2 regions of the Pseudomonas sp. 01L34 genome follow, and region 1 is predicted to be linked to the other one. Evidence: predicted binding sites of a transcription regulator. Region 1 holds the regulator's gene; the other holds the start of a gene.

Region 1 (4,517 bases):
GCAGTACCGGGCTCCGGCTGATTCAGCAGGCGCAGCTTGATGGTATCGCGCAGCTGATACAGGTTCAGATTGGTGGTGTTGACCTTGAGGTCGGCCAGGTCGGCGATCGGCCCCAGCAGATTGGTTTCATCCTCTATCGCCTCCGCCAGCGAGCGATTGGCACTGCTCAGCGGGTGACGGCGGCGGGTTTCCGAAAATCGTTTGAGCAGGGTCTCTTCATCGGCGTCCAGATACAGCACATCGCACTGGATATGCCGGCTGCGGACTTCTTCCAGCAATTCGGGAAACCGTGACAGGTGGCTCGGCAAGTTGCGTGCATCGATGGACACGGCCACCAGCGGTTGTGCCAGTTCGGTGTGAATCAGTGCGCGTTCGGCCAGTTCCGGCAACAGACCGGCCGGCAGGTTGTCGATGCAGTAGTAGCCGTTGTCCTCGAGAACATCAAGGGCAGTGCTTTTACCTGAGCCGGAGCGGCCGCTGACGATGATCAGGCGCATGATTAGTGACCGTTTTGCTCGTCCAGGACAACCTGATACAAGGCTTCGTTGCTCGGGGCGCTGCGCAGTTTTTCACGCACTTCCTTGCGATCAAGCATGCTGGCGATCTGGCGCAGCAACTCCAGGTGCGCATCGGTGGCGGCTTCGGGGACCAGCAGTACAAACAGCAGGTCAACCGGAGCGCCGTCGATGGCGTCGAAATCGATGGGTGCATCCAGGTGCATCAAGGCACTGATGGGCGATCCGCAGCCCTTGAGACGGCAGTGGGGGATGGCGATACCGTTGCCAAAGCCGGTGGAACCGAGTTTTTCACGGGCGACCAGACTCTCGAAGACATCCTGCATGGCCAGATCCGGCACTTCGCGATGGATGAGGTTGGCAATTTGCTCGAGGGCTTTCTTTTTACTGCCGCCCGGCACGTTCACCAGGGAACGGCCGGGGGTCAGGATGCTTTCAAGTCGGATCATGGGTTGGGAGTGTTAACGACCGGTCGCGCCCTGGAGGAGGCTCTGGGTCTTTTCCTTATGCTTTTTGAGTTGTTTATCCAGCTTGTCGGTCAGTGCGTCGATCGCTGCGTACATATCGGTATGTTCCGCGTTAGCGACCACCTCATTGCCGGGAATATGCAGCGTGGCTTCGATTTTCTGCTTGAGCTTCTCGACCGTCATCGTGACCTGCACGTTGGTGATCTTGTCGAAATGCCTCTCTAATCGTTCGAGTTTTTCGCCGATGTAGGTGCGAAGAGGTTCGGTCACTTCCAGTTGGTGTCCACTGATGTTGACTTGCATACAGCTTCTCCTTCGTTGCCAGTGCATAAAGCGGTAGATCCGATGATCTACCACTGGAACGCTGTGGCGTGGCTCTACATCAACCGCTTGCGTTCGCTCGAAGGCGCGATTCCCAGGGATTCGCGGTACTTGGCGACGGTGCGGCGAGCCACCTGAATGCCTTGTGCCTCCAGTAAACCAGCGATCTTGCTGTCACTCAACGGCTTTTTCTGATTTTCCGCGGCAACCAGTTTTTTGATGATCGCGCGGATCGCCGTAGACGAGCATTCACCGCCTTCGGAGGTGCTGACGTGGCTGGAAAAAAAGTATTTCAGTTCATAGATGCCCCGTGGGGTATGCATGAATTTTTGCGTGGTCACCCGTGAAATCGTCGATTCGTGCATGCCCACCGCTTCAGCGATGTCATGCAGCACCAGCGGTTTCATGGCCTCGTCGCCGTACTCCAGGAAGCCGCGTTGATGCTCGACGATCTGGGTGGCCACTTTCATCAGGGTTTCGTTGCGGCTTTGCAGGCTCTTGATGAACCAGCGAGCCTCCTGCAACTGATTACGCATGAAGGTGTTGTCAGCGCTGGTATCGGCGCGGCGTACGAAGCCGGCATATTGGGCGTTGACCCGCAGGCGCGGCACCGACTCCTGGTTCAGTTCCACCAGCCAGCGCTCGTTGTCCTTGCGCACGATCACGTCGGGAACGACGTATTCGGCTTCGGTGGACTCGATTTGCGACCCCGGGCGCGGGTTGAGGCTCTGGACCAGTTCGATCACCTGGCGCAGTTCATCTTCCTTGAGCTTCATGCGGCGCATCAGCTGGCTGTAGTCGCGGCTGCCGAGCAGGTCGATGTAATCGGTGACCAGGCGCTTGGCCTCGGTCAGCCAAGGGGTCTTGGCGGGCAGTTGGCGCAGTTGCAGCAGCAGGCATTCACCGAGGTTGCGGGCGCCGATACCGGCGGGCTCGAATTGCTGGATGCGGTGCAGGACGGCTTCGATTTCGTCCAGTTCGATGTCCAGTTCCGGATCGAAGGCCTCGAGGATTTCCTCGAGGGTTTCGTCCAGATAGCCCTGATTGTTGATGCAGTCGATCAGGGTCACGGCGATCAGGCGATCGGTGTCGGACATCGGTGCCAGGTTCAGTTGCCAGAGCAAATGGCTTTGCAGGCTTTCACCGGCCGAAGTACGGGTGGTGAAATCCCACTCGTCGTCATCGTTGCTCGGCAGGCTGCTGGCGCTGGTCTGGTAGACGTCTTCCCAGGCGGTATCGACAGGCAATTCGTTGGGAATGCGCTCGTTCCAGTCGCCTTCCTCAAGGTTATCCACCGTCGGGGCGGTTTCCTGGTAGGAGGGTTCCTGAATGTCGGTGTTGGGTTGCTGTTCGGCTTTGTCGGCCAAGGGGTCTGCGTTATCGAAGTCGTCGCCTTCTTCCTGGCGTTCGAGCATCGGATTGGACTCCAGGGCCTCCTGGATTTCCTGTTGCAGGTCCAGGGTCGACAATTGGAGCAGGCGGATGGCCTGTTGCAGCTGCGGTGTCATCGTCAGCTGCTGGCCCATTCTCAAGACTAGCGATGGTTTCATGGCAGGGGCTTAACACCTTATTCGCCGGCGCACATGCGCCATCCACTACAGGGCGCCGAAGCGCCAAACATAAGCAAATTATATGCCTGAAACTGAAGTGTTTGCCTAGAGCGCTGTAACAATAAAAAACTATTGATTTTTTATTGATATGAGCACCAAGGCGACTGGCCAGGCACCTCAGCGCTTACAGGCGGAACTCATGGCCCAGATACACTTCCTTGACCAGTTCGTTGGCCAGGATGGTGGCGGAGTCGCCTTCAGCGATCAGCTGGCCATCGTTGACGATGTAGGCGGTTTCGCAGATGTCCAGGGTTTCACGGACGTTGTGGTCAGTGATCAGCACGCCAATGCCTTTGGCCTTGAGGTGGTGGATGATCTGCTTGATGTCGCCCACCGAGATCGGGTCCACGCCGGCGAAGGGTTCGTCGAGGAGGATGAATTTCGGGTTGGTGGCCAGTGCCCGGGCGATTTCCACCCGACGGCGTTCACCACCGGACAGGCTCATGCCAAGGCTGTCACGAATGTGGTGGATGTGAAATTCCTGCAGCAGGCTTTCCAGCTCTTTGCGGCGACCGGCCTTGTCGAGCTCCTTGCGGGTCTCGAGGATGGCCATGATATTGTCGGTCACCGACAGCTTGCGGAAGATCGACGCTTCTTGCGGAAGATAGCCGATACCGGCCTTCGCGCGACCGTGCATCGGCTGGTGGCTGACGTCCAGGTCATCGATCAGTACGCGACCCTGATCGGCCTGTACCAGACCCACGATCATGTAAAAACAGGTGGTTTTGCCGGCGCCGTTGGGGCCAAGCAGGCCGACGATCTGGCCGCTGTCGATGGACAGGCTGACGTCACGCACGACCTGGCGGCTCTTGTAGCTCTTGGCCAGATGCTGAGCTTTCAGAGTTGCCATTACTGGGTTTTCTCGTCGGTTTTCTTCTTCGGCTGGATCACCATGTCGATACGCGGACGTGTCTCGGTGACCTTGCTGCCCGTGGCGCGACCGGCGCTGGCGAGTTTCTTGATCGTGTCATAGACGATTTTTTCGCCCTGGGTGACGTTGTTGTCCTTGTCGACAACTTTGGCCTTGTCGATCAGTACGACGCGGTTTTGCGCGGCGTGATATTGGATGGTCACGCCCCAACCCTGAACAGGCTTGGTGTCGCCAGCGGTCTGCAGTTGCTCGAAGTAGGCGAGGTTGCCCACCGAGGTCACCACATCGATCTCGCCTGTTGGCGTGCGGGTGATGGTCACGGTGTTGCCCTTAACGATCATCGAGCCCTGAGTGATGATCACATCACCTTTATAGGTGGCAACACCGTTCTTGTCGTCCAGTTGGGCGTCGTCGGCCTGGATGCGGATAGGCTGCGCTTGATCGGTCGGCAGAGCCCAGGCGCTCACGCTTCCCAGTGCTGCGCTCAGACTGAGCAAAATAGGGAGGGTTTTAACGAGCCTCATACTGTCCTCTTACGTTCGATAGCAGGTGTATCCTGCTTTCTTTCAAGTACGCTTTCATTCCGTTGCCTGTCGATACACCGCCGGCGCCGTCGATTCTAACGGGTTGATCGGTCTGCGCATATTGCTGCTGCGGGAACACTGTCATACGGGTGGTGGTAATCAGGGTTTTACGGTTTTTTTCGTCGAAACGCGTGATACGTACCGAGTCG
Region 2 (4,517 bases), on a different contig from region 1:
GACTTCCAGTGCTTCGCTCTCGGCCAATGGCGGTAACAACCCCGGCAGACGACTCGCCAACAACGTTTTCCCCGTCCCCGGCGGACCGCTGAACAGCAGGTTATGAGCCCCCGCCGCTGCAATCAGCAAGGCTCGCTTGGCCGCCAGTTGTCCCTGAACTTCATTCAAGTCGGGATAGGGTTTGCTGGCGTAGAGCAAACCGTTGGAAGCGTAGGGTTCGATGGGCGTGTGACCATTGAAATGCGCGACCGCTTGAAGCAGATGATCCACCGCAATCACCTTCAACCCCGACGCCAGGCAGGCTTCTTCAGCGTTCGCTCGCGGGACTACCAGCGTGCGCCCGGCCTTGCGTGCCGCCAACGCCGCCGGCAACACCCCACGAACCGCCCGCACTGCTCCCGACAGTGCCAGCTCTCCCAGGCACTCCACGTCATCCAGCGTCAACGTCGGCACTTGCACACTGGCCGACAGAATCCCCAAGGCAATCGCCAGATCGAAACGCCCGCCATCCTTCGGCAAATCGGCGGGAGCGAGATTCAAGGTGATGCGCCGCGCTGGAAATTGCAGCCCCGAATTGATGATCGCGCTACGCACCCGATCCTTGCTTTCCTTCACCGCCGCCTCGGGCAGCCCGACCATGGTCAGCGACGGCAAGCCGTTGGCCAGATGCACTTCTACGGTGACGGCGGGCGCATCCACGCCAATCTGGGCGCGGCTGTGGACGATGGAGAGGGACATGGTCGTTCCTTGAGCTGACGGGGAACCGCTTCCTGCGGCTTTTTTAAAGCGTAGTAGGAGAGGGGCGCTTTAACGTGGCAGAAGAGCCGCCAAACTTTCGCAGGATGTTGCTGGGGCCGGTGAGTTGATTCCAGCCAGTTAAGCCATAACACGATCCGTAGCAGCTGGCGGAGCCGGCGTACGGCTGCGCAGCAGTCGTAAAATCAGATCACGCGGTGGATCAGGCAGACCGTACAACTTGGATTTACGACTGCTGCGCAGTCGAACGCAGCCTTCGGCAGCTGCTACAAAGGTTACGTCGCGGCTGGTATTTGGGCGTAATCAACCGAGGAGCTAGATTTCTTTGTAGGACCGGGCCTGGATAGATGAAGGACTTCGGTGAAAGAGTTCGGACGCTCTTGTCGGATCGGGGGGGATGCTTATGATCACAGCTGATCAAGCCCTAAGGAGGGGAGATGAGCAATTCTGGAATGCGGCCGATTCATCCTGGCGAAATCCTTGAAAAGGAGTTTCTAGAGCCTCTGGGCATTACGGCGACTGGTCTGGCTAGCGTGTTGAATGAAGGCACGGGTGAAGTGAGTGCCCTTTTCATGCAGGAGAGAGGTATTAGTCCTGAGCTCACAAAGAAGCTATCGCGCTACCTGAAAACCACGCCCGGATTCTGGTTAAAACTGCAATCGACCTACGATCAGCGCAGGGCCGAAATCGAGCGTGGTTGAGCTTCGGGTACTTAAAAAGACTGCAGCGTCCGCGAAGCATGCTTGAACGATGGTTCCCACGCTCTGCGTGGGAACCACCCCGTGACGCTCTGCGTCACATCTGGAGCGTCCCTGGCGGCATTCCCACGCAGAGCATGGGAACGACCAGGTTACTCGGTGTCAGCAGGTGGATTGAGCTTCGCTTCCAGCTCCGCCACTTTCGCCTCCAGGCTCTCCAACCGGGCGCGGGTCCGGGCCAGTACGACCATCTGGCTGTCGAATTCTTCACGGCTTACCAGGTCCAGCTTGCTGAAGCCGCTCTGAAGCAGGGCCTTGAACTGGCTTTCGATTTCGCTTTTCGGCAGTGGGGTGTCGCCGCTGAAGAGGCGGGAGGCGGTGCCGCTCAGGGCGTCGAGGAAGTCTTTGGGCGCGAGCATGGGAAATGTCCTGTCAACAATGGCGGGCAGTGTACCACGCAGTGTCTATAGTCAATCTCGAAGGCTGGGATGCACGCTTTTCGCGCATGCGAGTGGACAGCCACGCACTGTTGTTGTGCGTAACCGTGGCGTCAATCGGCTGGAGAGGCCTGCGTTAGCGGCCAAGGGCTTGAAATCAATGGCTTTTGGATAGATGGCAAGCTTTCTGCTTAGTCGCTGGTGACCCATGCACTGATGCAGTCGCTGTGACGAATGCAGTGCGCCAAGCGGAACGGGGGAAGTTTCGTGCGGAGTGGTTAGCTGGCGTCGGACGGGCAGGTAAAGCCGACGATGCGTTACAAAGCCAGGCACTGCGCTTAGACTTGAGTCGGGTTTGTTTTCCTGGGGCAAGTCCACCAATTCGGGAGAGAGTTTTCATGAAGCTAGTCACTGCCATCATCAAGCCGTTCAAACTGGACGACGTGCGCGAGTCGCTGTCCGAGATCGGCGTGCAGGGCATTACCGTTACTGAGGTCAAAGGCTTCGGTCGGCAGAAGGGTCACACCGAGCTGTATCGCGGCGCGGAGTACGTGGTCGATTTTCTGCCTAAGGTGAAGATCGATGTCGCCATTGACGACAAGGATCTGGACCGGGTTATCGAGGCGATAACCAAGGCCGCCAACACCGGCAAGATCGGTGACGGCAAGATCTTCGTGGTCAATCTGGAACAGGCGATTCGCATCCGTACCGGCGAAACCGATACCGACGCAATCTAAGCCGCCACAAACCCAACGCCCCAGGAGAAAACAAAATGACTCTGCGTAAATTCGCAGGGCTAGGAGCCCTGTTGTCCATCGTAATGCCTGGCCTGGCCATGGCGGCAGATCCGGTGGCGCCTCCAGTCCTCAATTCCGGCGATACCGCCTGGATGATGACCTCGACAGCCCTTGTGCTGTTCATGACCATCCCCGGCCTCGCGCTGTTCTACGGCGGCATGGTTCGTTCCAAAAACGTTCTTTCGTTGATGATGCAATGCTTCGCCATTACCGGCCTGGTCACCATCCTGTGGTTCCTTTACGGCTACAGCATGGCGTTTGACACAACGGGTATGGAAGCTAACGTCGTCAACCTCAATTCGTTTGTCGGCAGCTTCGCCAAGGCATTCCTCGCCGGCATCACGCCTGCCAGTATTACCGGCCCCGCGGCGCTGTTTCCCGAGGCGGTGTTTGTCACCTATCAGATGACCTTCGCCATCATCACCCCCGCGCTGATCGTCGGTGCTTTCGCCGAGCGGATGAAGTTCTCCGCAATGCTGGTGTTCATGGGGATCTGGTTCACCCTGGTTTACGCGCCGATTGCGCACATGGTCTGGAGCGGTCCGGGTTCGCTGTTGGGCGACTGGGGCGTGCTCGACTTCGCAGGCGGCACCGTGGTGCACATCAACGCCGGTGTGGCCGGGCTGATCGCCTGTCTGGTACTGGGCAAGCGTAAAGGCTTCCCAACCACCCCGATGGCTCCGCACAACCTCGGCTATACCCTGATGGGTGCCGCGATGCTCTGGGTTGGCTGGTTCGGTTTCAACGCCGGTTCCGCTGCCGCAGCCAACGGCACAGCCGGTATGGCCATGCTGGTGACTCAGATCGCTACCGCCGCCGCAGCCTTGGGCTGGATGTTTGCCGAGTGGCTGACCCACGGTAAACCGAGCGCACTGGGTATCGCTTCGGGCGTGGTGGCCGGTCTGGTTGCGATCACTCCGGCGGCGGGTACCGTTGGCCCGATGGGCTCGATGATCATCGGTCTGGCAGCGGGCGTGGTGTGCTTCTTCTGCGCCACGACTCTGAAACGCAAAATGGGTTACGACGACTCCCTCGACGCTTTTGGCGTGCACGGTATCGGCGGTATCCTCGGCGCGATCCTGACGGGTGTGTTCGCTGCACCGTCCCTGGGTGGTTTCGGCACCGTCACCGACATCGCGGCTCAAGTCTGGATTCAGTGCAAAGGCGTGGGCTTCACGGTGATCTACACCGCGATCGTCACCTTCATCATCCTCAAGGTGCTGGACGCTGTCATGGGTCTGCGCATCACCGAGGAAGAAGAAGCAGTCGGCATCGATCTGGCGCTGCACAACGAACGCGGCTACAACTTGTAAGCACGCCTATAAAAAATGCCCGGCTTGCCGGGTATTTTTTTGTCTTGATTTTGTCAGTGAAGGAAAGGCTGAAAGGTTTTTTCATACACGTTCAGGGGCGTTTACAACGGGTGTTTTTCTGCGGCCAATGGCTTACACGATTGAAGGAATATTAGGGCCTTTGTTTTTTCCCAGAGCGCGCTAGAATGCGCCCCGAACGTGCGGAGAACTGTATGTGGCAACAGACTCTGATTACCCTGCGGGCACGGCCCCGGGGCTTTCATCTGGTAACGGACGAGTTACTCGCCGGCTTGCCTGAACTCAAGGCGTGTCGGGTCGGTCTGTTGCATTTGTGGCTACAGCATACCTCGGCGTCGTTGACCATCAACGAGAACGCCGATCCGGCGGTACGTCGCGACTTCGAACGATTTTTCAATCGTCTGATCCCACAAGGAACGGACGACTATGAGCATAACGACGAAGGCCAGGACGACCTCCCGGCGCACTTCAAGGCCAGCGTACTTGGCTGTCAGCTCA

What was found. The regulator sigma-54, encoded in region 1, starts transcription at its own class of promoters, with help from an activator protein. The targets are predictions, from matches to a motif close to ANTGGCATNNANNTTGCTNT.
Positions count from the first base shown of each region.
Region 2: glnK (P-II family nitrogen regulator) is a predicted target of sigma-54. The motif match lies at 2,066-2,085, and genes of this name have one in related genera.

Region 1 is NZ_JBFTSX010000005.1:24,474-28,990, forward strand. It holds gene rapZ (RNase adapter RapZ) at 1-497, opposite strand, end outside; gene ptsN (PTS IIA-like nitrogen regulatory protein PtsN) at 500-964, opposite strand; gene hpf (ribosome hibernation-promoting factor, HPF/YfiA family) at 977-1,285, opposite strand; gene AC1DQM_RS15595 (RNA polymerase factor sigma-54) at 1,360-2,853, opposite strand; gene lptB (LPS export ABC transporter ATP-binding protein) at 3,038-3,763, opposite strand; gene lptA (lipopolysaccharide transport periplasmic protein LptA) at 3,763-4,308, opposite strand; gene lptC (LPS export ABC transporter periplasmic protein LptC) at 4,295-4,517, opposite strand, start outside.
Region 2 is NZ_JBFTSX010000003.1:369,398-373,914, forward strand. It holds gene AC1DQM_RS10225 (YifB family Mg chelatase-like AAA ATPase) at 1-738, opposite strand, end outside; gene AC1DQM_RS10230 (HigA family addiction module antitoxin) at 1,194-1,457, shown strand; gene AC1DQM_RS10235 (accessory factor UbiK family protein) at 1,607-1,873, opposite strand; gene glnK (P-II family nitrogen regulator) at 2,290-2,628, shown strand; gene AC1DQM_RS10245 (ammonium transporter) at 2,664-4,001, shown strand; gene AC1DQM_RS10250 (secondary thiamine-phosphate synthase enzyme YjbQ) at 4,214-4,517, shown strand, end outside.